2 regions of the Telluria sp. ZT3P26 genome follow, and region 2 is predicted to be linked to the other one. Evidence: predicted binding sites of a transcription regulator. Region 2 holds the regulator's gene; the other holds the start of a gene.
What was found. Region 2 encodes NrdR, which represses ribonucleotide reductase genes. Its sites were predicted from a motif close to CACNANATNTNGTG; they were not measured.

Region 1: a site for NrdR is predicted at 10,261-10,274, ahead of AC56LN_RS01475 (ribonucleoside-diphosphate reductase subunit alpha). Genes of this name have one in related genera too.

Annotation. Positions count from the first base shown of each region.
Region 1 is NZ_JCASII010000001.1:311,877-327,436, forward strand. It holds gene AC56LN_RS01430 (lytic transglycosylase domain-containing protein) at 1-520, shown strand, start outside; gene AC56LN_RS01435 (alkaline phosphatase) at 614-2,053, shown strand; gene AC56LN_RS01440 (alkaline phosphatase) at 2,070-3,443, shown strand; gene AC56LN_RS01445 (SWIB/MDM2 domain-containing protein) at 3,565-3,957, opposite strand; gene ffh (signal recognition particle protein) at 4,190-5,557, opposite strand; gene AC56LN_RS01455 (cytochrome C assembly family protein) at 5,786-6,589, shown strand; gene AC56LN_RS01460 (PP0621 family protein) at 6,589-6,837, shown strand; gene AC56LN_RS01465 (sensor histidine kinase) at 6,851-8,524, shown strand; gene AC56LN_RS01470 (sigma-54-dependent transcriptional regulator) at 8,543-9,961, shown strand; gene AC56LN_RS01475 (ribonucleoside-diphosphate reductase subunit alpha) at 10,544-13,489, shown strand; gene AC56LN_RS01480 (ribonucleotide-diphosphate reductase subunit beta) at 13,636-14,742, shown strand; gene AC56LN_RS01485 (VOC family protein) at 14,824-15,249, opposite strand; gene AC56LN_RS01490 (helix-turn-helix transcriptional regulator) at 15,324-15,560, shown strand, end outside.
Region 2 is NZ_JCASII010000005.1:241,860-257,419, reverse strand. It holds gene AC56LN_RS17590 (PilW family protein) at 1-1,014, opposite strand, end outside; gene pilV (type IV pilus modification protein PilV) at 1,011-1,538, opposite strand; gene nrdR (transcriptional regulator NrdR) at 1,642-2,109, opposite strand; gene glyA (serine hydroxymethyltransferase) at 2,183-3,430, opposite strand; ZMP/ZTP riboswitch at 3,530-3,649, opposite strand; gene AC56LN_RS17570 (SDR family NAD(P)-dependent oxidoreductase) at 3,801-4,547, shown strand; gene ybgC (tol-pal system-associated acyl-CoA thioesterase) at 4,794-5,198, shown strand; gene tolQ (protein TolQ) at 5,222-5,905, shown strand; gene AC56LN_RS17555 (biopolymer transporter ExbD) at 5,922-6,353, shown strand; gene tolA (cell envelope integrity protein TolA) at 6,378-7,436, shown strand; gene tolB (Tol-Pal system beta propeller repeat protein TolB) at 7,468-8,739, shown strand; gene pal (peptidoglycan-associated lipoprotein Pal) at 8,773-9,297, shown strand; gene ybgF (tol-pal system protein YbgF) at 9,428-10,183, shown strand; tRNA gene AC56LN_RS17530 (tRNA-Lys) at 10,257-10,332, shown strand; gene AC56LN_RS17525 (hypothetical protein) at 10,403-10,660, shown strand; gene AC56LN_RS17520 (ABC transporter ATP-binding protein) at 10,773-11,582, opposite strand; gene ntrB (nitrate ABC transporter permease) at 11,596-12,498, opposite strand; gene AC56LN_RS17510 (CmpA/NrtA family ABC transporter substrate-binding protein) at 12,527-13,807, opposite strand; gene AC56LN_RS17505 (hypothetical protein) at 14,225-14,419, shown strand; gene AC56LN_RS17500 (hypothetical protein) at 14,461-14,790, shown strand; gene AC56LN_RS17495 (ABC transporter ATP-binding protein) at 14,957-15,560, shown strand, end outside.

The sequences.
Region 1 (15,560 bases), on a different contig from region 2:
GGATTCGGTGCGCCTGGCGCTGGCCAACGCCATCGCCGACGCGCGCCCGCCGCGCCCGACCTTCCGCACCGAGGCGGGGCGGGCGCGCTATCAGGCGTGGTTCGACCAGATGTCGCCGCGCCTGGCCAGGCGCCTGCCCGACGTCCAGACCCGCACCGAGTTCCTCGAGACCGCGTGGTATGAAGCGACCCGCGCGGGTCTCGATCCCGGGCTGGTGCTGGGCCTGATCCAGGTGGAGTCGGCCTACCGCAAGTATGCGATCTCGATTGCCGGCGCACGCGGCTACATGCAGGTGATGCCGTTCTGGACCAAGGCAATCGGCGACGGCGACCGCCGCCGCCTGTTCCACATGCAGACCAATCTGCGCTACGGCTGCGCGATCCTGCGCATGTATATCGACATGGAGCGGGGCGACCTGTACCTGGCATTGGGCCGCTACAACGGCAGCCGGGGCAAGCCGAAGTACCCGAATGCGGTGCTGGCCGCATGGAAGAACTGGGAGTTCAAACCGGGGGGCTGATGCGTTCCCGGGTTGTACAAAACCCTAACATAGCAATTCACCCCACCGTCATCGACGCAGTGTAGACTTCCCGCTTTCTCCAGTGAGGACTGCATGCGACCCATTCTTTTCACCGCTGGCGCACTGCTGGCGGCGCTCACCGGCTGCGCGGCGACGCCGCCGGCCCCGCCCTCGACCGCGACCCTCACGGCCAACCCGGTCGACCATCGTGCGAAGAACATCATCTTCTTCCTGGGCGACGGCATGGGCGTCAACACGCTGACCGCGGCGCGCATCTTTGCTGCCGGCGAAGAGGGCGAGCTGGCGATTGACCGCCTGCCCGAATCGGCGTTCGTAAAGACCTTCTCCAACGATGCACAGGTCACCGACAGCGCCGCCTCGATGGCCGCCTACATGACGGGCGTGAAGCAGAACAACGGTGTGATCTCGATGTCGGCCGGCACGCGCTCGATCGCGCCCGGCAAGGACGCCAACGGCAACAGCCTGGTGAGCCGCTGCGAGAACGGCGAAGCGGCCGTCACGCTGCTCGAACTGGCCCGCAAGCGCGGCATGGCCGTCGGCGTGGTCACCAATACCAGCGTCACCGATGCCACCCCGGCCGCGACCTATGCGCACGCCTGCCATCGCAAGCTGGAAACCGACATCGCCGCCAGCCTGGTGCCCGGCGGCGCCGGCTACAACCGGGCGCTGGGCGCGAATGGCCTGGACGTCCTGTTCGGCGGCGGTGCGCAGCAGTTCACGCCGTTCGCGCGTGGCGGCAAGCGCGCCGACAACCGCGATCTGCAGGCAGAGTTCAAGGCCAGGGGCTTCCGGGTCGTGAACGACACCGCCGGGTTCGACGCCCTGGCGCCGGGCGCGCCGGTCGTCGGCCTGTTCGCCGCCAACCACATGGACTTCGACGCGACACGCGACGCTGCCCGTCAACCGGCGCTGCCAGCCATGACGACCAAGGCGATCGACCTGCTGGCGCCACACCGTGGCGGTTTCTTCCTGATGGTCGAGGGCGGCCTGATCGACCATGCGCTGCATGCGACGCTGGGCAAACGCGCGCTGCAGGAGACGGTGACGTACAACGCCGCGCTGCAGGCCGCGCTGGAGCGCATGGAAGCGCTCGATCCGGGCCTGAAGAACACGCTGATCGTCGCCACCGCCGACCATGACCACACCCTGCTGCTGAACGGCTACGCAGCGCGCACCGGCAAGACCACGCCTGCCAACCCGGGCGTCCTGGGCCTGGTGCGCACAGCCGACGGCAAGCCGACGCTCGACAGCCAGGGCATGCCGTACACGATCATCGGTTTCGGCACGGGCGAGAATCGCCACCAGGGCGAGCGTTCCACGGCGCTGACCGACGCCATCGTGACGGCCGACGACTACCACCAGCAAGCGGTCGTGCGCACGCGCGCGGGCGCCGAGACGCATGGCGGCAGCGACGTCTACCTGGGCGCGGCCGGCGCGAACGCGGAGCTGTTCCGCGGGACCATCGACAACACGCGCGTCTTCAATCTGATCAAGACCGCAGCCGGTCTGTAAGCACGAGAAATCCACCATGACTTCACGACGCATTCTTCCGCTGCTGCTGGCCGCCGCCTTTGGCGCTGCGCTGCCGGCAACGGCTTCGGCCCAGCAAAAGGCGAAGAACATCATCTTCTTCCTTGGCGACGGCATGGGCCCGTCCGTCATCACCGCCGCCCGCATCTACCGCGGCGGCGAAGACAGCCTGCTGCACTTCGAGCGCCTGATGGACCGTACAGCGCGCATCAAGACCTATTCGCTCGATTACCAGACCACCGACAGCGCGCCGTCGATGGGGGCGTACATGACGGGCATGAAGCTGAACAACGACGTCATCTCGCAGGCCGGCGCACGCCCGATCGACCCGACGAAAGAAGGCGTCGACCAGTGCGGTCCGGCCAACGGCCGGCCTGCCGTGACGATCCTGGAGCTGGCCAAGGCGCAGGGCAGGGCCACCGGGGCCATCACCACGACCGAACTGACGCACGCCACACCGGCGTCGACTTTCGCGCATACCTGCAGCCGCGATGCGGCCTACACGATCGCACAGCAGCTCGTGCCCGGCGGCGCCGGCTACAACGCGGCGCTGGGCGACGGCGTCGATGTGCTGATGGGCGGCGGACGCAATCACTTCACGCCGCGCGACGCGGCGCTCAATCCGAAAGGCCGGCCCGACGGGCGCGACCTGATGGCCGAATTCGCCGGCGCCGGCTATTACGTGGCCGGCACCAGCGCCGGCATGATGTCGGCGAAGCCGGGGCGCAAGTTCGTCGGCATCTACAGCGCCAGCAGCCACCTCGATTATGCGTACCAGCGCCGCGCCGAGCAGCCGACGCTGGCCGAGATGACGGGCAAGGCGATCGACCTGCTGTCGACCAATCCGAACGGGTTCTTCCTGATGGTCGAAGGCGGCAAGATCGACCATGCGCTGCACGACACCCGCGCGAAGCACGCGCTGGAAGAAACGGTGGCGTTCGACGACGCGCTGCAACTGGCAATCGAGCGCATGCGCGCGATCGATCCGGGCCTGCAGAACACGCTGATCGTGCTCACCGCCGACCATGACCACACGATGCAGATCAATGGCTACCCGAAGCGCGGCAATCCGATCCTGGATATCGTGCGCGACTATGCGACGGGCGAGCCCAAGAAGGATGCGGATGGCAAGACGTTCACCACGCTGGTGTTCGGCAATGGCCCGAACCGGCCGGCGATGCGCGCCGATGTCGATGGCATGGTCGCGCAGAGCGACGATTACCACCAGGAAACGGGCGTGCACAAGTCGTCCGAAACCCATGGCGGCGGCGACGTGAAACTGTATGCAACTGGCGCCGGCTCGGCATCATTCAAAGGCACGATGGAGAATACCCGCGTGTTCGAACTGATGAAGGCGGCTGGCGGTTTGTAAGACGAATCCGGGTCAGGAACAAGTTCGGATTCAGGTTATTTACACCTGAATAACAAAAAGCCCCGGGTTTGAATCCGGGGCTTTTTTAATCAGCACGACATCGACTGAATATAACCTGAACTTATTTCAGATGATCCGAAATCAGTTTGGTCATTTCAAACATCGAGACTTGCTCTTTGCCGCCGAAGACTGCTTTGAGCTTGTCGTCGCCATTGATCATGCGACGGTTTGCCGGATCTTGCAGGTCTTTCGACTTGATGTAATCCCAGACCTTTTTGGTCACTTCGGTGCGTGGCAGCGGCTTGTCGCCAACGACTGCAGCGAGCGTGGCCGACGGGGTCATGGCTTTCATGAACGCGGCGTTTGGCTTGCGTGCAACGGCTGGCTTGTCAGCCGATTTAGCGGCTGCTTTCGCTGGTGCTGCTGCCTTTTTTGCTGCGGGCTTGGCCGCTGCAGCAGGCTTGGCAGCTGCTTTTTTTGCTGGTGCTGCAGTGGTTTTTTTGGCTGTTGCCATCTTCGAGCCTCCTAAAACGAACACATGGAAAAATGCGTAATTTATCGCACGCCTATATTGGTAGCGTTTTACTGTTCGTGCAAGTCTTTTTCCAAACTTTTTCACTCTGATAAGCGGCCAAATGGGCGCTATCGCACACAACAACGCACGAGAACGATAAAACGCCGACACGGGGCGTAAAAAAACCGCGCAAAGCGATACTTTGCGCGGTTCGGCGAGCGGAAACAGCGAATTAACGCATGCCGGGCATCATGCCCTTCATCCCGCGCATCATCTTCATCAGGCCGCCGCCTTTGAGCTTTTTCATCATCGTCTGCATCTGGTCATACTGATTGAGCATGCGATTGACTTCTTGTACCTGCACGCCGGCGCCGGCCGCGATGCGGCGCTTGCGGTTGGCCTTGATCAGTTCGGGTTTCGCGCGCTCGAGCGGCGTCATCGAATCGATGATGCCGACCATGCGCTGCACCGATTTCTCGGCCTGGCCCATGTTAGCGCCTGCCGCGGCTTGCTGGAACTGGGCCGGCAGCTTGTCCATCAGGCCGGCCATGCCGCCCATTTTCTTCATTTGCGTCAGCTGCGACTTGAAGTCGTTCATGTCGAAGCGGCCGCCGACCTTGATCTTGTTGGCCAGTTCGGCTGCCGCTTCGGCGTCGACGCCCTTGCGCGCTTCTTCGACCAGCGCCAGGATGTCGCCCATGCCCAGCACGCGGTTGGCCATGCGGGCCGGATCGAAGGCTTCGAGGCCGTCGAGTTTTTCGGACACGCCGGCAAACTTGATCGGCTTGCCCGTCACGTGCCGCACCGACAGCGCCGCACCGCCGCGCGAGTCGCCATCAAGCTTGGTCAGCACGATGCCGGTCAGGGGCAGGGCGTCGTTGAACGCCTTGGCGGTGTTGATCGCATCCTGGCCCAGCATGGCATCGACGACGAACAGCGTTTCGATCGGGTTGACGGCGGCGTGCACGGCCGCGATCTCTTGCATCATCGCTTCGTCGATACCGAGGCGACCCGCAGTATCGATGATCAGGACGTCGTGGTAGTGCTTCTTGGCCCAGTCGAGCGCGGCCAGCGCGATGTCGACCGGCTTGTCGTTGGAGGTCGACGGGAAGAAGTCGGCGCCGACCTGCCTGGTCACCGATTCGAGCTGCGCGATTGCGGCCGGGCGATACACGTCGGCCGAGACGGTCAGGACCTTCTTCTTTTTCTGTTCCTTCAGGTACTTGGCCAGCTTGCCGGTGGTGGTGGTTTTACCGACACCCTGCAGACCCGCCATCAGGATGATCGCCGGCGGTTGCTGGGCGAACGAGAGCTGGCTGGCTTCCGGGCCGAGGTCGGCGCCCATCAGGGCCGCCAGTTCCTTCTGCACCACGCCGACCAGCGCCTGGCCCGGGCTGAGCGAGCCGACGACTTCTTCGCCGAGCGCTTTTTCCTTGACCTTGGCGATGAATTCACGCACTGCCGGCAGCGCCACGTCGGCCTCGAGCAGGGCCATCCGCACTTCGCGCAGCATCTCTGCAGTGTTCGCCTCGGTCAGGCGAGCCTCGCCACGCATGGTCTTGACGACCTTGGCAAGGCGTTGGGTGAGGTTATCTAGCATGTTCAACCTAATCAGTAAGGGCACATCGGACGCGCGGTCCCGAGCGAAATGCCGGTGGGCGAGCGCCGCCAAAGCGGCATTTTACATCGTGCAGGCGCCGCTGGTTCTCCTGCGGCGCGGCAGGCGCACATTTTTTCAGCAAACGGGAGCGTTTTGCGGCGGTGCGAAGCCTGGCCGGAAAACCCGCCCACCCCACGTCGACATCATGCAATGGTGTAGACTCCCGTCATGCAGAATTTCCTCTTCCTTGCCGCGGCTTTCCTGTACGCGGTATGCGCCCTGCTGCCATCGCGACGTGCCCCGGCCATCTCGGCCGTGACGGCCGGCGCGTGGGTGCTGCATGGCGTTTCGCTTGGCATGGACGTGATGGTCCCGGGCCGGCTGCGCGTCGGTTTTGCCGTCATGCTGTCGTCGGCGCTGTGGGTGTCCGTGGCCGCCTACTGGTTCGAGAACCGCAATTTCGCCCTCGACGGCATGCGCCGCCTGGTGATGCCGTTTGCCGCCGTGGCCGCGCTGCTGCCGCTGCTGTTTCCCGGCACGCTGACGCCGCTGGCCGGCAAGTCGCCGGCCTTTGGCTGGCATATCGCGGTCGCGGTGCTGGCCTACAGCACGCTGACCATTGCCGCCTTCCATGCCGTGCTGATGGCATTGCAGGAAGCGCGGCTGCACACGCGTACCGCCGGTGGCGGCCGCTTTGGCGCTGCGCTCGACCAGCTGCCGGCGCTGCTCACGATGGAAAAACTGCTGTTCCGCGTGATCTGGATCGGCTTCATCCTGCTCAGCCTGACGGTGCTGTCGGGCTTCGTGTTCTCCGAACAGGTGTTCGGCCGCCCGCTCATGCTCGACCACAAGAGCGTGTTCGCCCTGCTGTCGTGGGCGCTGTTTGCCGCGCTGCTGGCCGGGCGCCGCTGGCGAGGCTGGCGTGGCAAGACCGCGCTGCGCTTCACGCTGGCCGGGTTTGCCACGCTGGCGCTGGCCTATGTCGGCAGCCGTTTCGTGCTTGAAGTCATCCTGCACCGAGGAACCATCTGATGCGACTATTATTCTGGATTGCCTTCATCGCCCTCGTGGTCTTCGCCGTGCGCAACAAGCTGCGCGCCATGAGCAAGCGCGCGGCCGTACCGCCGCAGGCGCGCCCTGGCGCGGCCAAGGCGCCGGTGCAGATCGAAGCGATGGCCCAATGTACCCACTGCGGCATGTACTTCCCGGCGTCCGAATCGGTACGCGCCGACGGCCACGACTACTGTTCGCCAGGCCACGTGCGCCTGCCGCCGCCGTAGGCGCAGCCCGGTCTTGACGCCACGCCGCATCCTGTCGCCCGAAGCGCGCGTCGCCCTGTGGCGCTCGCTGCAGACCTTCACGCTCACGCGCATCGTCATCGCGCTGGTGCTGCTGCTGTATTTCGGCTTCGACTTCGAGAACGGCGCGCTGCGCATCACGCAGCAGGTCGCGCACATCTGCCTGGCCTACGCGATCATGGCGCTGGTGTTCTCGTTCGCTGCGCGCCGGCAGCGCCGCTTCCTGGTGCAGCTCGGGGTGCAGGTCGCGATCGACCTCCTGGTCATTTCGCTGCTGTACCTGGCCGCCGGCGGCATGCGCAGCGGCCTGGGCATCCTGTATCTGTTCCCGCTGGCCGGCGCCGCGATCCTCGCGCCCCTGCTGCTGGCGCTGTTTGCCGCAGCGGTGGCCACGCTGTTTTTGCTTGGCCTGAGCGTGTGGCAACTGGTCGAGGGGTTCGATCCGCCGCTGATGCAGGCGGGCCTGTTTGGCGCGGCGTTCTTTGCAGCCGTGCTGGTGGCCAACCGCATGGCCGCGCGCCTGCTGGGACAAGAAGAACTGGCGGCCCAGCGCGGCGCCGACCTGCGTATCCAGCAGGCGATCAATGAAATCGTGATTGCCGACGTGGGCGACGGCATCCTGGTGGTGGGCGCCGATGGCACGGTGTTTACCGGGAACCCGGCGGCGCGCCGCATGCTCGGGCTGCAGGCCGACACGTCCGGCTTCCTGCTGCAAGCGGCGCCCGCCTTCGAGCCGCTGGCCGGGGCCTTCGATGCCTGGCTGGCCGCACCCGAGAACGACAAGGCCTTCGTCACCGTCAAACCGTACCGCGAGGGCGACGGCGCCGGCGACGTGCGCGGCCGGCGCGACCAGCCGGTGCACGTCAAGCTGCGCTTTGCGCGCGTTGCGGCGCCGGCCGACGCGGTGGGCGATGCCGTGGGCGAGGCAGGCGGGCGCAGCGTGATCTTCATGCAGGACGTGAGCGCCATCGAAAACCAGGCGCAGCAACTCAAGCTGGCGTCGATGGGGCGCCTGACGGCCAGCATCGCGCACGAGGTACGCAACCCGCTGTCGGCCATTGGCCACGCGACAGCGCTGCTGGCCGAAGACCTGCACGGTCCGGCCGAAGTGCGCCTGCTGAAAATCGTCGGCGACAATGTGGCGCGCGTGAACCGCATGGTTGAAGACATCCTGCAGCTGTCGCGCAAGGCGCAGCCCAACGGCGAGCCGGTGCCGCTGGCCGCGTTTCTCGAGCAGCTCAAGGCCGAATTCTGCGAAATCCACGGCCTGGCCGGTGATATAGTCTATGTCGGCGATCCGGGCGGCAGCGCCGTACGGTTCGATCCGCTGCACCTGCACGAAGTCCTGCTCAACCTGCTCAACAACGCGGTGCGCTACGCCAGCCGCCAGCCGGCCAGCATCCGTATCTTCCCGGCGCGCGATGCGGCCGGGCGGCGCGAGCTGCACGTGCAGGACGACGGGCCCGGCATCACGCCCGAAGTGCGCGACCACCTGTTCGAGCCGTTCTATACCACCTCGAGCAAGGGCACCGGCCTTGGACTCTACCTGGCGCGCGAACTGTGCCTCAACAACGATGCGAAACTCGATTATGAATACCGGTTCGACCCGTCCGCGCTGGGCCCGCGCAAGGCCAGCGGCCGCTTTGTCATCACCTTCGCCCTTGCCTGACGTGGCCGGGGAGCCGTCATGAGCGCGCCGCGCGTCCTCGTGCTCGACGACGAGGCTGACCTGCGCGAGCTGCTCGAAATCACGCTGCTCAAGATGGGCCTGGACGTCGACAGCGCTGCCACGCTGCGCGAGGCGCGCGCGCTGTTCGACGAGCGCGATTACGCGCTGGTGCTGACCGACATGCGCCTGCCGGATGGCCTGGGCCTCGAACTGGTGCGCGAAATCGGCGTGTCCGGCAAGGGCACGCCGGTGGCCGTCATCACCGCTTACGGCAGCGCTGAAAACGCCGTGGTGGCGCTGAAAGCCGGTGCGTTCGACTATATCGCCAAGCCGGTGGCGCTGGACGCGCTGCGCGTGATGGTGCGCGCGGCGCTCAAGCAATCCGAAAGCGCTGCGCTCGGTGACGGTGCTGCACCCGACTCGCGCATGATCGGCAGTTCGCCGGCGATGGCGGCATTGCGGGCCCAGATCGCCCGTTTGGCGCGCTCGATGGCGCCGATCTCGATCACGGGCGAATCCGGCAGCGGCAAGGAACTGGCCGCGCGCGAGATCCACGCCCAGAGTTCACGCGCCGCGAAACCGTTCATCGCCGTGAACTGCGGCGCGATTCCCGAAACGCTGATGGAGGCCGAGTTCTTCGGCTACCGCAAGGGCGCGTTCACGGGCGCATCCGACGAGCGCGACGGCTTCTTCCAGGCGGCCAACGGCGGCACGCTGATGCTCGACGAGGTGGCCGACCTGCCGCTGGCGATGCAAGTGAAACTGCTGCGCGCGATCCAGGAGCGGCGCGTGCGCAAGATCGGCGCGACGGTCGAGGAACCGGTCGACGTGCGCATCATCAGCGCAACGCACCAGGACCTGGCGCGCTGCGTCGAGACGGGCAAGTTCAGGCAAGACCTGTTCTACCGGCTGAACGTGATCGAGCTGGGGTTGCCGCCGCTGCGCGAGCGGCTGGACGACCTGGCGCCGCTGGTGAACGGCATCCTGCAGCGCCTGGCCGGGGCAGGGCAGGCCACGCTCGGGGCCGGGGTGCTCGATGCGCTGCGCGCGTATTCGTTCCCCGGCAATGTGCGTGAACTGGAAAACGTGCTGGAGCGCGCGCTGGCGTTTGCCAATGATGGGGTGATCGAGGTGGGCGATTTGTCGCTCAAGGCGGCGCGGCCGATCGAGCCGGCGCGGGCCGAGCTGGCGCCGCCGGCAGTCGCGCCGCCCGTTGCCGTCGCGCCGGTCGCACCGGTCGCGCCGCCGGGTGTCGGTCCCGCCGACTTGCCCGCCAACCTGCCCGAATATCTGGAGCAGGTCGAACGCGACATCATTGGCCGCGCGCTGCAGCAGACCCAGTTCAACCGGACCCAGGCCGCCAGCCTGCTTGGCATCAGTGTGCGGCAGCTGCGTTACCAGATGCAGAAGCTGGATATCAGCGCGCCCGAGGATTGACCCGATTGTCGGTTCATCCAGGGTGCATGTCCCGTGACCAACTCTTGTCATTCTGCGAACGCTTTCTGGTGCGTGCTGCACACCGATTGGGCAGGCCCGCACCGTGCTGATGATTGCTTGAGCAGCTCATCTACGGCAGCTCCCGCTGATGTTAGCGCTCGCTAACCGCGCGCCGCCCGTCGTTTGGGCGACCCTTGAAAGTCAAGGGTTCACACGCTTGAAAACGCCAAATATTGAGGATTTATTCACTTGCCGCTGCGGGTTTGAGGTACTACAATTAGTCTCATATCAAGGCTGGACACTAGATGTAGTGGTAGTCCTCGGAACGAGGGCGCCAGGATCCAACCCGGTGTTTCCTTAGTCAGCAAGCTGTTTTCAAACACGCCACACTGCACTTGTACTGAATATTCTTGCCCTGCTTTTCTGGTGCGCCGCCTGTTGGCCGCCGGCCAGCGGGGATTCGTTTTGCTAATTTTTTTGCGACATATTTGCTAGTTGTTTGTTCGGGAACCGGGGGTGCGCACAGCGCCGGGCGGTTTTCATGACGACAAACGGCGGCCCGTCCGCTCTCCTGGAGGCTCAATGCACCAAGCACAGAACAGTTCGATCAACCAGAATGCCACCCCAGGTTCGACGCCTGCCGGCGCCACCCCGGCCGACATCGTCGCCCGTGGCGACTACCGCGTCATCCGCCGTAACGGCTCGGTGGTGGCATTCGAGCCGCACAAGATCTCGGTCGCGATGACCAAGGCCTTCCTGGCGATCGCCGGCGGTCAGGCCGCGATGTCGGCGCGCATCCGCGAGCTGGTCGAGCAGATGACCAACAACGTCGTCACCGCACTGGTGCGTCGCCAGCCGAACGGCGGCACGTTCCACATCGAGGATGTGCAGGACCAGGTCGAGCTGTCGCTGATGCGTTCGGGCGAGCATGATGTCGCGCGTGAATACGTGCTGTACCGCGCCAAGCGCATGGAAGAGCGCCGCGCCGCGAAAGAAGCCGCTGGTGGCGGTGGCGCCGTCGTCGCACCGCAGATCCACGTCGTCGATGGCGGCGAGCGTCGCCTGCTGGACATCAACACGGTCATCAACCTGATCGGCGCCGCCTGCGCCGGCCTCGAAAAGCACGTCGACGCCGACGCGATCCTGGCCGAGACCATGAAGAACCTGTACGACGGCGTGCCGGTCGAAGAGCTGCACAAGTCGGCCATCCTGGCTGCGCGCGCGCTGATGGAAAAAGACCCGGCCTACAGCCAGGTCACCGCCCGCATCCTGCTGCACACGATCCGCAAGGAAGTCTTCGGCCGCGAAGTGGCGCAAGCCGGCGCCGCCGCCGAATACCTGACCTACTTCCCGCAGTACATCGCCAAGGGCATCGCCAACGAGCTGCTCGACGAAGAACTGGGCAAGTACGACCTCGAGCGCCTGGCCAAGGCCATCGTCGCCGACCGCGACCTGCAGTTTGGCTACATCGGCCTGCAAACCCTGTATGACCGCTACTTCCTGCACGTGCGCGACGTGCGCATCGAAATGCCGCAGGCGTTCTACATGCGCGTGGCAATGGGCCTGGCCCTGCGTGAAGACGACCGCGAAGCGCGCGCCATCGAGTTCTACAGCCTGCTGTCGTCGTTCGATTTCATGAGCTCGACCCCGACGCTGTTCAACTCGGGCACCCGCCGCTCGCAGCTGTCTTCGTGCTACCTGACCACGGTCGGCGACGATCTGGAAGACATCTACGACGCCATCAAAGAAAACGCGCTGCTGTCGAAGTTCGCCGGTGGCCTGGGCAACGACTGGACGCCGGTGCGCGCACTCGGTTCGCGCATCAAGGGCACCAACGGCCGCTCGCAAGGCGTGGTCCCGTTCCTGAAAGTGGTCAACGACACGGCCGTCGCGGTCAACCAGGGCGGCAAGCGCAAGGGCGCTGTCTGCGCCTACCTGGAAACCTGGCACCTCGACATCGAAGAATTCCTCGACCTGCGCAAGAACACGGGCGACGACCGCCGCCGTACCCACGACATGAACACGGCGAACTGGATTCCCGACCTGTTCATGAAGCGCGTGATGGAAAAGTCGCACTGGACGCTGTTCTCGCCATCCGAGACGCCCGACCTGCACGACCTGACCGGCAAGGCCTTCGAACAAGCCTACCTGGCGTACGAAGCCAAGGCCGAGCGCGGTGAAATGGCCGTCTTCAAGAAGATCGAGTCGCTCGATCTGTGGCGCAAGATGCTGTCGATGCTGTTCGAAACCGGTCACCCATGGATCACGTTCAAGGACCCGTGCAACATCCGCTCGCCACAGCAGCACGTGGGCGTCGTGCACTCGTCGAACCTGTGCACCGAGATCACGCTGAACACCAGCGCCGATGAAATCGCCGTCTGCAACCTGGGCTCGGTCAATCTGCCGCAGCACATGAAGGGCGATGGCCTGGATCACGTCAAGCTGCAAAAGACGATCCGTACCGCGATGCGCATGCTCGACAACGTCATCGACATCAACTACTACGCCGTTGAAAAAGCGCGCAACTCGAACCTGCGTCACCGTCCGGTCGGCATGGGCGTGATGGGCCACCAGGATTGCCTGCACATGATGCGCATCCCGTTTGCCTCCGACAAGGCAGTGCAGTTCGCCGACACGTCGATGGAAGCGGTCTGCTACTACGCCTACCTGGCCTCGACCGAACTGGCCGAAGAGCGCGGCCGCTACGAGACCTACACCGGCTCGCTGTGGGACCGTGGCATCCTGCCGCAAGACTCGATCCAGCTGCTGGCCGACGAACGCGGCAGCCAGTACCTGGAACAGGACACGTCGTCGAAGATGGACTGGACCCCGGTGCGCGAGCGCATCAAGCAGTTCGGCATGCGCAACTCCAATTGCGTGGCAATCGCCCCGACCGCGACGATCTCGAACATCATCGGCGTCTCGGCCTGTATCGAGCCGACGTTCCAGAACCTGTACGTGAAGTCGAACCTGTCGGGTGAATTCACCGAGATCAACTCGTACCTGGTGCGCGACCTGAAGGCGCGTGATCTGTGGGACGAAGTCATGATCGCCGACCTGAAGTACTTCGACGGTTCGCTGTCGAAAATCGACCGCGTACCACAAGACCTGCGCGATTTGTATGCAACCGCGTTCGAGGTCGAGCCGAAATGGCTGGTGGACGCTGCATCGCGCCGCCAGAAGTGGATCGACCAGGCCCAGTCGCTGAACATCTACATGGCCGGCGCATCGGGCAAGAAGCTGGACGAAACCTACAAGCTGGCCTGGCTGCGCGGTCTGAAGACCACGTACTACCTGCGCACGATCGCCGCGACGCACCTGGAGAAGTCGACCACCCGCACCGGCGCGCTGAACGCCGTGTCGGTCTCGGGCGGCCTGTCCGGCGGCCTGTCGGCTGGCGAGAAAGCGCCGGTTGCACCAGCGCCGGCACCGGCAGCCAATACGGCAGCAGCAACCGAAGAAGACGGCGCCGCCTGCTACCTGCGTCCGGGTGACGACGGTTTCGAGGAATGCGAAGCCTGTCAGTAATCCCGTAGAGAATGCGCGCCGCCTGCAAGGCCGGCGCGCCTTCCGCGAAGTACACAACGGCGCCAGTCGCCGTCAAGACGAATAACCAACGCATCAACGTGCCCGGGCCGCAGTCGCTGCGCCAGCGCACCACAGAAGGAACCACCATGCTTAATTGGGACGACGAACCAACCAGCGCACCAAGCGCTCCGCAAGCCGACGCCAACCTCGCCCTCGCGCCTGTCGCCGAAGTGGCAAAGCGCGTCAATGCCGATGACAAGCGCATCATCAACGGCCAGACCGACGTGAACCAGCTCGTGCCGTTCAAGTACAAATGGGCATGGGACAAGTATCTGGCCGGCTGCGCGAACCACTGGATGCCGCAGGAAGTGAACATGCAGCGCGACATCGAGCTGTGGAAGAACCCGAACGGCCTGTCGGAAGACGAGCGCCGCCTGGTCAAGCGCAACCTGGGCTTCTTCGTGACGGCCGACTCGCTCGCCGCGAACAATATCGTGCTGGGCACCTACCGCCACATCACGGCCCCCGAGTGCCGCCAGTACCTGCTGCGCCAGGCGTTCGAAGAAGCGATCCACACGCACGCTTACCAGTACATCGTCGAATCGCTGGGCCTGGACGAAGCCGAGATCTTCAACGCCTACAACGAAATCGAATCGATCCATGACAAGGACCAGTTCCTGATCCCGTTCATCGAGACGCTGACCGACCCTGAATTCAAGACCGGCACGACCGAAAACGACCAGAAGCTGCTCAAGTCGATCATCGTCTTCGCCTGCCTGATGGAAGGCCTGTTCTTCTACGTGGGCTTCACGCAGATCCTGGCGCTGGGCCGCCAGAACAAGATGACTGGCGCTGCCGAGCAGTACCAGTACATCCTGCGCGACGAATCGATGCACGTGAACTTCGGCATTGACCTGATCAACACGATCAAGATGGAAAACCCGCAGCTGTGGACGCCGGAATTCCGCGAAGAGATCAAGGCCCTGTTCCTGGAAGCCGTCGACCTGGAATACCGCTACGCCGAAGACACGATGCCACGCGGCGTCCTGGGCTTGAACGCCCCGATGTTCAAGGGCTACCTGCGCTTCATCGCCAACCGCCGCGCGGTGCAGATCGGCCTCGACCCGCTGTTCCCGAACGAAGAAAATCCGTTCCCGTGGATGAGCGAAATGATCGACCTGAAGAAAGAGCGTAACTTCTTCGAGACGCGCGTGACCGAGTACCAGACTGGCGGCACGCTGAGCTGGGATTGATGCAGGGGCGTACATCGCCCTGTGTCAGCCACACACAAAAAGCCCGGCGTTGGTTCAGCCGGGCTTTTCTATTGGTGCGCGTCAGGCGATGCGCGCGTGTTCCACCACATCGACCACCCACACGACGCCAAACCGGTCCTTCAGCATGCCGTACATCGGCGACCAGCCGGAGGGCGCGAGCTCCAGCAGGATCGCCGCACCGTCGGCCAGCTTGTCCCACAAGGCCTTGATCTCTGGCTGCGTGTCGCCGCGCAGCGAGACGTAGAACGCGTTTTCTCCCTGCTGCCACGGCATGTCACCCGCCACATCGAAGGCCATGATGCGAAAGCCGTTGGACGCCTCGACCTGGCCCCAGATGATCAGGTCCAGGTCTGCCTCGTTCGCGGTGCGGCCCGCGTCACGGTACGTGAACTGCATCAGCTGGCCACCAAAGACCTGTTGATAGAAGGCCAGCGCGGCGCGCGCCTGGCCCTGGAAGTTGAGATGGGTGACAGCCTGGACGGACATGAAGAACTCCTGATGAAGGTTGGAAGACAGGTGCTACGATAGCAATCCCTCCTGCCACTTTCTGTCAGTTGCCGATGTCCCGCCCACAGCGCCTGTTTCGCCTGCTCGATGCACTTCGGCGCCTGCCGCCCCCCGTCACGGCGGCGCAGCTGTCGCACGACACCGGCGTCTCGGTGCGCTCGGTCTACCGCGATATCGAGACCCTGCGCGCGGGTGGCGCCGAGATCGGCGGCGAGCGCGGCTTTGGCTACACGCTGGTGGACGACGGCACGCTGCGCCCGCACACATTCAGCCGCATCGAGATCGAGGCG
Region 2 (15,560 bases):
TGCAGCGCGCGGCCCTGCGGGTGGCGACGCGGGCGGCCCGGCGGGCGGTACAGCGGGCGGCGCCGACGGCAACACAGGCAACGCAATCGGCAACGCAATCACCGCGCCATACACCTTGCGCATGCGCGCATCGCCCTCGCTGTCGAGGTCAGCCGCCGCCAGCCTGGCACCCGGATCGGCGGCAGCCAGCGCCCCGTCGTAGCCCGGCCCGAACAACCAGTGCACCAGGCTCGCACCGCTGCCGGCAGCCTGGCGCGGGCCGTGCAGCAGCAGGCCCACACGCACGCTCGCGACACGCTTCCAGTGACTGCGCGTGCGCAGGTCGGCGTCACGCTCATCCAGCGTCGACCCGGCCAGCACGAGCGCCGCATCCAGCGCCCGGATCGCGCTGGCGTTCACGTACCGGTTGGGCGCGCCATCGCCATCGGTATCGAGCCCGTACAGCACCTGGAAGCTGTCGACATGCCCTGCCACCGCATCGGACGACCAGCTGCCGGCGCCCCGGTATTTGCAGCGCAGTTCGGCGTCGCCCTGCGCATTGCGCGTGACATAGAAAATGCTCCCCCCTTCCTGGTCGCGATGGACCGGAAAGCCGGCGCAGTCGAGCGTGCCGCCATCGCCATCCGGTGGCGCACCGGTGCCGGCAAAGCGCAGCGCCAGCACGTCGCTGCCGTTGACGGCAAGCGGCAGCGGCGCATCGATCCCGGCGCCGGCATAGGTCAGCGAGGCCGCATCCAGCCCGGCAATGGCAGCCGGGACTGCCGGGTCTGGCACTGGGTGCGCCGCCCAGTCGACGTGGCCGGCCAGGCGCACGGCGCGTGCCAGCGCATCCAGTGCATAGCGGCCGGCGTCGTCCATCTCGGCCGCTTCGAGCAGCGTCGCGTGCGCCCGCGTCGCGCCGATCAGCAGCGAGCCAGCCGCCAGCAGCACGGCCAGGCCGAGCACCATCGCCACCATGAACTCGGCGATGGTAAAACCCGGCTGGCGCGCGCGAAGGTGCCGGTCGCGCGTCATCGCGCCACCATCAGCACGAACGCCGGCAGGTCATCGTTGCCGTGCCAGCCGATCTTGATCGCCACCCCCGCCTGCGCCCCGCCGCTGCATGCCCATTGATAGCGGTGGCTGCCGGCATCCCACGGCGCCGCATCGCGGCAGACGGCAATGCGCCCGCCGGGAAAGCGCCCGTGCACGAGCAGGCGCGTCTCATCGAGGTCGAACGCCGCCAGCGCCAGCGGATCGCATGCGGCGCTGCCGAAGCACGCAGCGGCGGCGACGGGCGGGCCGTCGGCGACGGCGTCGTAGTCGAGCGACAGATAGGGATTGCCCGCATCGGGCAGGCTGGCCAGCGGCGCATTGGCGTTCATGCGCGCTGCCAGCGAATTGGCGAGCTGGGCCGCTTCGGCCGTCAAGGCCGCCTGCTGGCGCGTGCGCTCGGCCACCAGGTGCGCCGCGCCGGCGCCGACGACACCGATGGCGAGCACGAACAGCGCCACCAGCACTTCGATGAGCGTGAAACCGCACTGAGACTGGTGACGCATGCGAGCCTCCCGATAACGAACCTTGACGTTATCAGGCCGGCTTCGCGCACCCGTGCGGCGGCGCAAGCGTACGCCGCGCCGTTCGGGGAACCTCGGGAAGGGATTAGTTGTCGAGTTTGTGCTGATGCCCGACTTCGGCCAGCGCTGCCTGGAAGGAATCCAGGTCTTCAAAATTCTTGTAGACGGACGCGAAGCGGATATACGCGATCTTGTCGAGGCCCTTGAGCTCTTGCATCACGAGCTCGCCCACATGGCCGGTATCGACTTCGCGGAGACCGCTGGTGAGCAGCTTTTCTTCAATCGAGGCAACGGCCTTGTCGATGGCTTCGGCTGCCACGGGCCGCTTGCGCAATGCCAGCATCAGGCTGCCGCGCAGCTTCGACGACGCAAACTCGGTGCGGCTGCCGTTTTTCTTGACGATGATCGGCATCGACAGTTCGATGCGCTCATAGGTGGTAAAGCGCTTGTCGCACTTGCCGCAGCGGCGCCGGCGCCGGATAGCGTCCCCTTCCTCCGATACGCGGGTATCGAGGACTTGTGTATCTTCATGCTGACAAAAGGGACATTTCATGGCGCCGGGGCTGCAAGACTACGTGGGACGACTACCGGGCCGGCGAACCGGCCCGCGAAGGCAGAGCAGCAAATCAGGCAGCGTAGACCGGGTACTTGCTGGTCAGCTTCTTGACTTCGCCCTTGACGCGCTCGATGGTCGCGGCGTCGTGCGGGTTGTCCAGCACGTCGGCGATCAGGTTGCCCACGGTGACGGCGTCTTCTTCGACAAAGCCACGCGTCGTGAAGGCCGGGCTGCCCAGGCGGATGCCCGACGTGACGAACGGCTTCTGCGGGTCGTTCGGGATGCCGTTCTTGTTGCAGGTCATGTGTGCCTGGCCCAAGATCGCTTCGGCTTCCTTGCCGGTCAGGTTCTTGGCGCGCAGGTCGACCAGCATCACGTGCGATTCGGTGCGTCCTGACACGATGCGCAGGCCACGCGCGGTCAGCGTGTCGGCCAGTGCCTTGGCGTTCTTGACGACCTGCTGCTGGTACGTCTTGAACTCGGGCGTCAGCGCCTCTTTGAACGCGACGGCCTTGCCGGCGATCACGTGCATCAACGGGCCGCCCTGGATGCCAGGGAAGATGGCCGAGTTGATGATCTTCTCGTGCTCGGCCTTCATCAGGATGATGCCGCCACGCGGGCCGCGCAGCGACTTGTGCGTGGTCGAGGTGACGAAGTCGGCGAACGGCACCGGGTTCGGGTACTCGCCCGCAGCGATCAGGCCGGCATAGTGGGCCATGTCGACCATGAAATAGGCGCCGACTGCCTTGGCGACCTTGGCGATGCGCTCGAAATCGATCTTCAGCGAGAACGCCGACGCGCCGGCGATGATCATCTTCGGCTTGTGCTCGTGCGCCTGGCGCTCAAGGGCCTCGTAGTCGATGTCTTCTTCAGCGGTCAAGCCGTACGAGACAACGTTGAACCACTTGCCGGACATGTTCAGCGGCATGCCGTGGGTCAGGTGACCGCCTTCGGCCAGCGACATGCCCATGATCGTGTCGCCTGGTTTCAACACGGCGAAGAACACGCCCTGGTTCGCCTGCGAACCCGAGTTCGGCTGCACGTTGGCGGCTTCCGCGCCAAACAATTGCTTGAGGCGGTCGATGGCCAGTTGCTCGACGATGTCGACGTATTCGCAGCCACCGTAGTAGCGCTTGCCCGGATAGCCTTCGGCGTACTTGTTGGTCAGTTGCGAGCCCTGCGCTTCCATGACGGCTGGCGAGGTGTAGTTCTCGGACGCGATCAGCTCGATGTGGTCTTGCTGACGGACGTTTTCCTTCTGAATGGCATTCCACAGATCCGGATCGACATTGGCCAGCGTATGGTCTTTAGCAAACATGTAAAACTCCAATCGATAGTATTCCAGGCAACGAGCGGCGCTGTGTGCGGGTGCGGGAGCCAAAGGGCGCGGGCAGCCGCGATCGAACGCGTACCGGTTGATGGCTGCCCAGGCGAACGGCGTATGGCGTCTCACGTTCCCCGGTGGGTACCCACCTTTGCCGCGCTGCGCACCAATCGGTGGCGCTCGTGCGGTGTTTCGCCAGTTACGTGAGACGTAAAGTCCGCAAATTGTACTGAACTCCCCATTGAAGGGCAAGGAAAGCGGGGAATGGGCCGCCCGCCGCGACCCGCTGGTCATTTCGGCTACAATTTTGCGTTCTTGCTCAGCTGTCTCACCGCGCACTCATTGCCCACCTTAAGGATTCATCATGATCGTCCTCATTACCGGCGCCTCGGCCGGCTTCGGCGCCGAAATGGCGCGCACCTTCGTCTCGCACGGCCATCGCGTGATCCTGGCAGCCCGCCGCACCGATCGCATCGCCGATCTGGCCGCGGAGCTGGGCGACGCCGCCCTGCCGGTGACGCTCGACGTCACCAGCCGCGCATCGATCGAGGCGGCGCTGGCCGGCTTGCCAGCCGACTGGAAAGGGATCGATGTGCTGATCAACAATGCCGGCCTGGCGCTCAACACGGTGCCGGCGCACGAAGTGCCGCTGGACGACTGGGACACCATGATCGCCACCAATTGCAAGGGCCTGGTGACGATGACCCGTCTGGTACTGCCCGACATGGTCGCGCGCGGCAGCGGGCTGGTGATCAATATCGGCTCGACCGCCGGCCACTACCCTTACCCGGGTGGCAATGTGTACGGCGCCACCAAGGCCTTCGTCGAACAGTTCACGCTCAATCTGCGCGCCGACCTGGTCGGCACGGGCGTGCGCGCCACCAATCTGGCGCCGGGGCTGTCCGGTGGCACCGAGTTTTCGAACGTGCGCTTCAAGGGCGACGATTCGGCTGCGGCCAAGGTGTACGAAGGCACGACGCCACTGAGCGCGAAGGACATTGCCGATACCGCCTACTGGATCGCCACGCTGCCGCCGCACGTGAACGTCAACAGCATCGAACTGATGCCGACCTGCCAGGGCTTCTCGCCATTCACGATCAAGCGTGCCTGATGCAAGCGACACCTGCTCGGGCCTCCGCGCGGGTGTCGACCAGGCCAACCAGAAGCGCGTTCGCCATTTGTGAGAAAATGTTACAGTGATTGGTCTTTTTGCTACGCTTCAAGTCTACTACTGCCCAAAAGCACGATTTCGTGCGAGGGCTACGTAAGTATTTTCCGCGCTCAATGTTCTTTAGCGGACATATCGAGAAGGAAACTCGCGTAGAATGTTTCTCATGTTCATGTATCGGCAGTAACAATGTCTTCAGTATTTAACTGGCCAGTCAGGGTGTATTACGAAGATACCGACGCTGGCGGCATTGTTTTCTATGCCAACTACCTGAAATTCTTTGAACGCGCCCGTACCGAATGGCTGCGCGCGCTTGGCGTGCAGCAGCAAGCCCTGCTCGATGCGGACAACACCGCCTTCGTCGTCAAGAACGTGACGCTCGACTACCACGCTTCGGCGCGCCTCGACGACCAGTTGACGATCCAGACCAGCGTCGCCAGGCTGGGCCGCGCATCGGTCCAGTTCCTGCAGCAGGCCTGGCGCGGTGACACCCTGCTCAATACGGCCAGCGTGACCGTGTGTTGTGTCGATATTGCCACAATGCGCCCACGCCCCTTGCCCGACCACGTGGCTGCTAAAATGCGTGCCGCCTGAATCCATTCCTAGATAATTCGCCCATGACCGTCACCCCAGACCTTTCATTCGTCGCCCTGATCGGCAATGCCCACGTGCTGGTGCAATTGATTATGGCCTTGCTGCTGCTGCTGTCGATCGTGAGCTGGACCTACATCTTCCGCAAGGTATTCGCGATCCGCGCCGCGCGTGCGCAGACCGAGCAGTTCGAACGCACCTTCTGGGCCGGCGGCAATCTGCACACGCTGCATCAGAGCGCCAGCAGCCAGCGCGACCAGAGCGGCGCCTTGGCCCGCATCTTCGAGTCCGGCATGGGTGAATTCATCAAGGGCAAGCAAGCCTCGCGCGAAACGCTCGACATGAACTCGGTGCTCGACGGCGCCCGCCGCGCGATGCGCGCCTCGTTCCAGCGCGAACTCGATGCCCTGGAATCGCACCTGAACTTCCTGGCGTCGGTCGGTTCGGTCTCGCCGTACATCGGCCTGCTCGGTACCGTCTGGGGCATCATGAACGCATTCCGCGGCCTGGCCAGCGTCGAGCAAGCCACGCTGGCGATCGTCGCGCCCGGTATTGCCGAAGCACTGATCGCCACCGCCATCGGCCTGTTCGCTGCAATCCCGGCCGTGGTGGCATACAACCGCTTCACGCACGATATCGACCGCCTGGCCAACCGCTTCGAGAGCTTCGTCGAAGAATTCTCGAACATTCTCCAGCGCCAGTCGCGCTGATCGGGGGAGACTGTCCATGGCCTTTTCCAGCAGCATGCGCGGCGGACGTCGCCGCAAGTTGAAGTCCGAGATCAACGTCGTGCCGTACATCGACGTGATGCTGGTGCTGCTCATTATTTTCATGGCAGTGCCGGCCAACCAGGCGCCGAGCGTAGTGAACCTGCCGCGCGCCGAGAAATCGGCGCTGCCGCCGGACACCTATATCCAGATTTCGATCGAGCCCGAAAATCGCCTGTCGATCGGCGTGCAGGGCAAGGGACGCGTGGCGCAGGAAGACGTGGCCGACCGCTCTGCCCTGCTGCAGCGCCTGCGCGCACTGCATGAAGAACACCCTGATTATCCGGTGCTGATCGCGGGCGACCGCGAGAGCAAATACGACGACGTCATCCAACTGATCTCGGAAGCCAAGAAGATGGGTATCAACCGGGTTGGCCTGGCCACCCAGTGATGTCGATGCATTGATGCCTAGAATATGCCCGAAATAAAGCCAGACAACGCCGGCGTACCGTACCACGTGCCGCCCGAACCGAGCCGCCTGCCATCGTTCCTGCTGGCAGTGGCCGTGCACGCCGCGTTGCTGGCGTTTCTGTGGATCGGCGTGAGCTGGACGGCCAAGACGCCGATCACGGTCGAGGCCGAAGTATGGGACATGTCGGTGCAGACGGCCGCCGCGCCCGAGTTGCCGCCCGAGCCCACGGTGCAGCCAGAGCCAACCCCTGAGCCGGAACCAGCGCCGGAACCGGAACCCGTGCGCACGCCGCCACCGCCGCCACCGCTACCGGTGGTCGAGCAACCGGCACCGACGCCGGCGCCGGACATCGCGCTGCAGCGCGAAAAGGAACGCAAGGCCGAGGAAGCGAAGAAAAAAGCGCTGGCCGAGAAGCGTGACGCGGAAAAACGCGAGCGTGAAGAAAAGCTCGCCGAGCAAAAGAAGAAGGACGAGGCCGAGCGCAAGCTGAAAGAAAAAGAAAAAGAGCTGCTCGCGAAGAAGGAAGCGGACGAGAAGAAAAAAGAAGCCGACAAGAAAGCGGCAGCGCTGGCCGCGGCGGAAAAGAAAAAAGAAGCGGACGAGAAAAAGAAAGCCGATCAGCTGGCGGCTGCTGCCGACAAGAAGAAAGCGGACGCGGCCAAGGCCAAGGCGGCCGCGGCCGAAGACGCCAAACTCGCGAAGCTGCGTGCCGATGAACTCAAGCGGATGGCTGGCGCGATGGGCAGTGGCGGCAGCGCCGCCAAGTCGACGGGCCCGAAATCGGATGGCGGTTATATCGCCGCGATCACGGCGGCCATCAAGAGCAGCACGGCCTATCCGGGTAACACCGATGTGTCGGGCAATCCGCGCGCCACGTTCCGTGTCGACCAGTTGCCGACCGGTGAAATCATGTCGGTCAGGTTGGTGAAAAGCAGCGGTGTGCCAGAATTTGACAGGGCAGTGGAAAATGGTATCAAGAAAGCATCGCCACTGCCCAAAAAGAAGGACGGGACGGTAGAGCGTACGCTAGACGTGAATTTCTCGATGCGCGATTACGATTGATTCGGTTCGAACCAGTTTTACAAGAGAAACTATGAAAAAAATCCATTTCCTGCTGTTTAGCGCTTCCCTCGCCATGGGATCGGCAGCCAATGCGCAGCTGCAAATCGAAATCGCCGGTGTCGGCAGCAACCAGATTCCGGTCGCCATTGCGGCCTTCGCCGACGAATCCGTCGCACCCGACAAGGTCTCGGCCGTCATCCGCGCCGACCTCGAGCGCAGTGGCGTGTTCAAGGTCATCGACGCCGGCCAGGTCATCAGCGACCGCGACGCTGGCAGCATCAACCTGGCTGCCTTCAAGGCCAGCGGCGCCGACGCGCTCGTGGTCGGCAGCGTGTCCAAGCAACCGGATGGCCGTTTTGCCATCCGCTACAAGCTGATGGACACCGTCAAGGGCGGCGAAATCTCGCAGATGGGCGGCGAAGTCCAGCCCCGCTACACGCGTCTGCAGGCGCACCGCATTGCCGATGACGTCTATGAAAAGCTGACCGGCGTGCGCGGCATCTTCTCGACCCGCATCGCCTACGTCAAGGCCGACAGCGGCGCCAAGCGCTATGTGCTGGCCGTGTCGGACGCCGATGGCGAGAACGAAGTCATCGCCACCCAGGGCAAGGAACCGATCATTTCGCCATCGTGGTCGCCGGACGGCTCGAAAGTCGCCTACGTCTCGATGGAAGACCGCAAGCCGGTCGTGTATCTGCAAGACCTGATGACGGGTCGCCGCAACGTGATCTCGAACCAGAAGGGCAACAACTCGGCGCCATCGTGGTCGCCGGACGGCTCGACGCTGGCCGTGGCCCTGTCGAAGGACGGCAATACCGAGATCTACTCGGTCAATTCGGGCGGCACCGGCCACAAGCGGCTGACCAACAACCCGGCGATCGACACCGAGCCACAATATTCGGCCGACGGCCGGACCATTTATTTCACGAGCGACCGCAGCGGTGGCCCGCAGATCTACAAAATGAGCGCAGCCGGCGGCAACGCCACCCGTGTGACGTTCAATGGCAGCTACAACATCAGCCCGCGCGTGTCGTCCGACGGCAAGACGCTGGCCTGGATTTCGCAGCGCGGCGGCGCTTACTCCTTATATGCGATGGACCTGGCCAGCGGCCAGGAACTGCGCCTGGCCGATGGGGCCACGGAACCGAGTTTTTCGCCTAACGGCAAGTACATCATGTATGCAACCAAGGGTGGCGGTCGCACCTCGCTGGCCGTGGTGTCTGTGGATGGACGAGTCAAGCAACGCTTGACAACCAAAGCGGGAAACATTCGGGAGCCCAGCTGGGGTCCCTTCATGAAGTAAGAAGTAAAACCTCAACATAACAGGAGAAAATCCATGCGCAACTTCAAGAGTGTAGCTTTCATCGTTTCCACCGCAGCCCTGCTGGCCGCCTGCTCGTCGCCAACCAAGCTGAACGAAACCCCGGTCGTCGAGAAATCGCCAACCCCGGCAGCGCCAGCTGCTGATCCACGCGACATCAACCCGGTCCAGACCGGCAGCGTCGATCCGCTGAACGACCCACAAGGCGTTCTGGCCAAGCGCAGCATCTACTTCGACTACGACAGCTTCGTCGTGCGCGCTGATGGCCAGCCAGTGGTCCAGAACCACTCGGCGTTCCTGACCAAGAACACGTCGCGTAAAGTCCTGATCCAGGGCAATACCGATGAACGCGGCGGCACCGAGTACAACCTGGCCCTGGGCCAGAAGCGTGCTGAAGCCGTCCGTCGTTCGATGGCGTCGCTGGGCGTGTCGGAAGGCCAGATCGAAGCCGTGTCGCTGGGCGAAGAAAAGCCAAAAGCCACCGGCAGCAACGAAGAATCGTGGGCTGAAAACCGCCGCGCAGACATCGTCTATCAATAATCGATTCGGCTGAACAAGCCGGACAGGTTCGATTGACAGGGGGCGGGACGCAGTGCAGACTGCTACCCGCCCCTTGTTTTATCTCAGCAACCGCCGAAGTCACTGGCTTAGTAGAAAGAACACAACGCTTATGCTCAAACTGTCCAAGTCCCGCCTCGCATGCCTCGTGCTGGCCCTGTCGATGCCGCTGCACGCCGTCGCCGGCCCGTTCGACGACGAAGAAGCGCGCAAGGCCATCCTGGACCTGCGCACCAAGGTCGACAACATCACGCGCGACCTGACCGCACGCATCGACAGCAAATCGGACAAGACGGTGCAGATCGAGATGCTCAACCAGCACGAGCAGACGATGCAGGAAATCGCCCGCCTGCGCGGCCAGATCGAAGTGCTGGCCAACGAAGTCGCCAAGGCCCAGAACAGCCAGAAGCAGCTGTACGCCGACCTCGACGCCCGCCTGAAGAAGGTCGAGCCTCGCGCCGAAATGATCGACGGCCAGACGGCCGAAGTGCTGCCGACCGAAAAGACTGCGTACGAAGCCGCCACCGCCCTGTTCCAGTCGGGCGACTACAAGGGCGCCTCGGTCGCGCTGCAGGAATTCGTCCGCCAGTACCCGCAGTCGCCGTACGCTTCGAATGCGCAGTACTGGCTCGGCAACACCTTCTACGCACTGGGCGACTACAAGAAGGCCATCGCGGCGCAGCAGGTCGTCACGACCACCTACGGCACCAGCCAGAAGGTCCCGGACGCGATGCTCAATATCGCCAGCAGCTACGCCCTGCTCAAGGACAACAAGAACGCGAAGAAGTCGCTGCAGACGCTGGTGGCAAAGTACCCGGATTCGAGCGCCGCGCAGACCGCGCGCGATCGCCTGGCGTCGCTGAAGTAACGACACGGAGATGCGATACGCCGGGCGCGGCATTTGACAGCGTCCGTGTCGCCCCCTATAATCTTGCTTCTTCGGGTCGTTAGCTCAGCTGGTAGAGCAGCGGACTTTTAATCCGTTGGTCGCAGGTTCGAATCCCGCACGGCCTACCAAAGATTCAGCAAAAAAGCCAACCTTCGGGTTGGCTTTTTTGTGTTCCGCACACATTAGGATGATCGCACCATGACTTATGAAGATTTTCTCGACGAGGTGACCACGCTCCTCACGGAGATGTATGACCTCACCGACGAAGCGGCGATCAAGCTGGTGGTCGACGCGCAAGCCAACGATTACTTCGTCGCGCACGACGACAAGGAAGAGCTGCGCACCGCCGAACAGGCCAAGCTGGACGCCACCGCGCTCCACGAAGGCAAGCAGAACCGCAACCAGACGCAGCGCAAGCAGCAACAGCGTCATGTGCAGAAGAAAAAAGCGGTGTAAGAACCGTAGGGTGGACGGCTATGCCGTCCACGCGTTCAACATGCGCTTGAATTCTCGGCAATTCGGCGATCGTTGAACGCGTGGACGGGAAACCCGTCCACCCTACGACCAGTCAAGCCGCCACCGCCGGATGCGCCTGCTTGCGGTACAAGAACTCCAGCACCTGCCGGCGATGCTCGGTATAGCGCGCATCCTGCGCCAGCGCCACCCGGTCTCGCGGGCGCTCGAGTTCCACGGCGACGATCTCGCCGATCGTCGCCGCCGGCCCGTTGGTCAGCATGACGATCCGGTCCGACAGCAGCACTGCCTCGTCCACATCGTGCGTCACCATCACCACCGTGGATTTGGTCGCCGCCACGATCTTGAGCAGCTCGTCCTGCAAGTGCGCCCGCGTGAGCGCGTCGAGTGCGCCGAATGGCTCGTCCATCAACAGCACCTTCGGCTGCATCGCCAGCGCCCGCGCGATGCCGACACGCTGCTTCATGCCGCCCGAGATTTCATGCGGCCGCTTCGTTTCCGCGCTCGTCAGGCCCACCAGCGCCAGCGCATCCATCGTCCGCTCGCGCAACTGCGCGCGTGATTCCAGTGAGCCAAACACCCGCTCGACGCCCAGGTGGATGTTCTCGTAGCACGTCAGCCATGGCAGCAGCGAATGATTCTGGAACACCACCGCGCGCTCCGGTGACGGGCCGCCGATCTCGCGGCCAGCGCAGATCAGCACGCCCGCCGTCGGCTTGAGCAGCCCGGCGACCAGGTTCAGCAGTGTCGACTTGCCGCAGCCCGAGTGGCCGATCAGCGTGATGAATTCGCCCTTGCGCACTGTCAGGTCGACCCCCTGCAGCGCCTGGAACACGCCCTTCTTCGTGTGAAACGCCATCTCGACGCCGGCGATGTCGATGAATTTCTTTTGCAGTTCGTCCATGATCGAAACCCTTTCAGTTAGCCACTTGTTCGTGGGTCAGTGCGCGCGCCAGCGACACCAGCGCCAGTTCGAGCAGCAGGCCGACGACGCCGATGATGGCAATTGCGATGATGATGTGCGCCACGTTCAGGTTGTTCCACTCGTCCCACACCCAGAAGCCGATGCCCACGCCGCCGGTCAGCATTTCGGCTGCGACGATGACGAGCCATGCGGTGCCAATGGCCAGGCGTACGCCGGTCAGGATGTACGGCAGCGCCGATGGCAGCAGGATCTTGGTGAGGATCTTCCACTCCGACAGGTTCAGCACGCGCGCCACGTTCATGTAGTCCTGCGGCACACGCTGCACGCCGACGGCCGTGTTGATGATCATCGGCCAGATCGAGCAGATGAAGATCGACCAGATCGCCGCCGGGTCGGCCGACTTGAATACCAGCAGGCCAATCGGCAGCCAGGCCAGCGGCGAGACGGGCTTGAGCAGGCTGATGATCGGGCCGAACATGCGGCTGACGAACTGCACGCGCCCGATCACGAAGCCCAGCGGAATCCCGATCAGTGCCGCCAGGCCGAAGCCGATCGCCACGCGCTGCAGCGATGCCAGCACGTTCCAGCCGATGCCCTGGTCGTTGGGGCTGTTGCGGTAGAACGGATCGGCAAACAGTTCGAGCGCCGCATGCCACGTGACCAGTGGCGATGGAAACGCCTCGTTCTGCGCGGCGATCACCTGCCAGACCAGCAGCACGAGCGCGATGCCGGTCAGCGGCGGCGCCACGCGCCGGACTGCCGTGGCAAACGGCTGCGCGCGACGTGCAGCGACGGCAGCGGCCGGCTTGCGCGGCGTCGCGGTGCGTGCCGGCCCGCTGACGGCCACCGGCACTGGCGCCGGCTCGTGGGGAACGGATTTCAACAGGGCATTCATGACGGCTCCTCGCAGTACGGGTGAATGGTCAAGCCTTGACCTTGAACGACGCGGCATACGCCTGTGGGTTCTTGCCATCCCACACGGTGCCGTCCATCAGCTTCGATGTGCGCAGCAAGCCCGCCGGGACCGGCGTCTTCGTCATCGTCGCGGCTTCCTTGTACAACTGCACCTGGTTGACCGCCGTGGCCACCGCCAGGTAATCCGGATCGGTCTTGAGCAGGCCCCAGCGGCGATGCTGCGTCATGAACCACATGCCATCGGACAGGTACGGGAAGTTGACCAGGCCGTCGTTGTAGAACTTCATGTGGTTCGCGTCGTCCCAGGTCTTGCCCATGCCGTTCTGGTAGCGGCCCATGATGCGCTGGTCAATCGCGTCCTTGCTGGTGTTGACGTACGATTTGGCGGCGATCACTTCGGCCATCTTGTTCTTGTTGGCCAGCGATGCATCGATCCACTTGCCTGCTTCGAGGATGGCAGCCATCATCGCGCGGCACGTGTTCGGATTGGCTTTCGCGAACGCCAGCGTCGAGCCCAGTACCTTCTCGGGGTGGTCGCGCCAGATGTCCTGGGTCGTCGTGGCCGTGATGCCGATGCCATCCATGATGGCGCGGTGGCCCCACGGCTCGCCGACGCAGAAGCCGTCCATGTTCCCGATGCGCATATTGGCCACCATCTGCGGCGGCGGCACGGTGATCACCTTGGCGTCCTTCATCGGATTGATGCCGTTGGCGGCCAGCCAGTAATACAGCCACATCGCGTGGGTGCCGGTCGGGAAGGTTTGCGCGAACGTGTAGTCGCGCTTTTCGGTGCGCATCAGTTTGGCGAGCGAGGCGCCGTCGACCGCGCCCTTGGTGGCCAGTTGCTTCGACAGCGTGATGGCCTGGCCATTGTTGTTCAGTCCCATCAGCACGGCCATGTCCTTCTTCTGGCCGCCAATGCCCATCTGCACGCCGTACAGCAGGCCGTACAGCACGTGGGCGGCATCCAGGTCGCCATTGGCAAGCTTGTCGCGCACGCCGGCCCACGAGGCCTCTTTACTCAGCACGAACTTGACGCCGTATTTCTTGTCGAAGCCCAGCACCGACGCCATCACGACCGATGCGCAGTCGGTCAGCGGAATGAAGCCGATTTTGATCTCGGTCTTCTCGGGTTTGTCCGATCCCGCTGCCCATGCCCCGCCCCCGGCCAGCCCCAGCAGGCCGCCAGCCGCTGCCAGCGAGGCACCCTGGATGATGTTCCTGCGCGTCCCGTCGACGTTCGTGCCGGTGGACGGGTTGCCCTGCGCTTGACGCTGTTGATTTTCCATTGCGAATCCCAAAAAGTGATCAGGCAAAAAAAAACGACTACCCCACATGAACGTGTTCATGCGTTGGTAGACGTCGTTGTCCGGGGAGGCGGGCCAGCATTGGCATGCACCTCGTGCGCTCCGTTGCGCATCAGTCATTACGCAAGCTTCGTGCCAGTGGCCTCCGCAGAGTGCGGCGCAAGAATGGCCACGCTGCGGTGCACCGCAGCATGGCGTGCGCGGCGCACTACGATCGCGCAGCGCCTCTTTTTGGACGGCGCTGCAGGCCGGGCAAGCCGGCTGTCCGTACGCGCGCACGGTTGACAACGTGGCCTTCCACAACCCGATGCGTGCATGCTAGGATTGTTTATTGCCTCAAACACAAGCAGAAGCACAGTACCGACCGTGCACCGCCGGGGCCTGCAACTGGAGCCAACCATGCACACCGAACAAGCGCAGCGTCACCGCACGCCGATCCATACGGCGACCGCCGTCGACCGCAGCAATCCCAAGAAGCCGCGCCGGCATATCGCGCAAGACATCGTCTCGGGCCGCCGCCGCCTGCGCCAGCGCATCGGCGTGGTCGCCGTCGTCTGCATCGGCCTGGCCACGCTGCTGGTCGCGTTCGAGTAAGCCGGGCTATACTGCGCCATTACCCGTTCAGCCAGGATCGCATGTCGCTGTTGCACACGCTACGCATTACGCACACCAGCACGGCCCTGCGCCGCTTGCTCCTGTGCGCATGCGCGCTGATCCTGGCGCTGCAACTCATCGGCAGCTCGTACCACGACCATGACCTGGCCGAGCAGCTGTCCGACTGCGTCAGCTGCCAGGTTGCAGCGCATGCCACGGCCGACCTGCCGGCCGTGTCGCCACAATTGCTGGCCGTCTTCCTGGCGGTCGCCTACCTTCTGGCGCGCCTGCCGCGCCCTGCGCCCTTCTACCGGCGCCAGTACCTGATCCCTTCCCCCCAGGCGCCACCACGCCACCAGTCCGTCCACTGATTCGTTCGTGCGCCGCCGCGGCTGCCAGCGTGGCCTGACGGCGTAGCGGCACGAGTCATCTCCATCCCGTTTGCCGGCGCGGCACCTGTGCGCGCGTCTGCATCCGGCGCGCACGCTGCATGCGTGCGCCGGCATACCTTGTTGACTTTGAAAGAACACGATGACCATGACCACTCCTGCCATGGAAGCGACCGGCGTGACCGTCGCCTACGGCGCCACGACCGTCCTGCGCGACCTGAACCTGCGCGTCGCGCGCGGCGAAATCTACGCCCTGCTGGGCGGCAATGGCGCCGGCAAATCGACGACGCTCAACGCCTTCCTCGGCTTTCTCGCACCGCAGGCCGGCAGCGTGCGCGTGTGCGGCATCGACGTTGCCGCCGACCCGCTCGCCGCGCGCGGCCAGCTTGCCTACGTGCCGGAAAACGTCGCACTCTATGAACACCTGAGCGCCCGCGAAAACATCGACTACTTCCTGCGCCTGGCCGGTAGTCACCCCATCGACGCCACCATCGACGATGCCTTGCGCGCGGTGCGGCTCGACCCGGCCGCATGGACGCGGCGCCTGGGCGGCTACTCGAAGGGCATGCGCCAGAAGGTCGCGATCGCGCTCGCCGTGGCGCGCCAGGTGCCGCTGCTGCTGCTCGACGAGCCGACCACGGGCCTGGATCCGCAGGCCACCAGCGAATTCAACACGCTGCTGCAGGACTTGCGCGCACGGGGCAGCGCCATCTTCATGGTCACGCATGATCTGCTGGGCGCCGCCGAAGTGG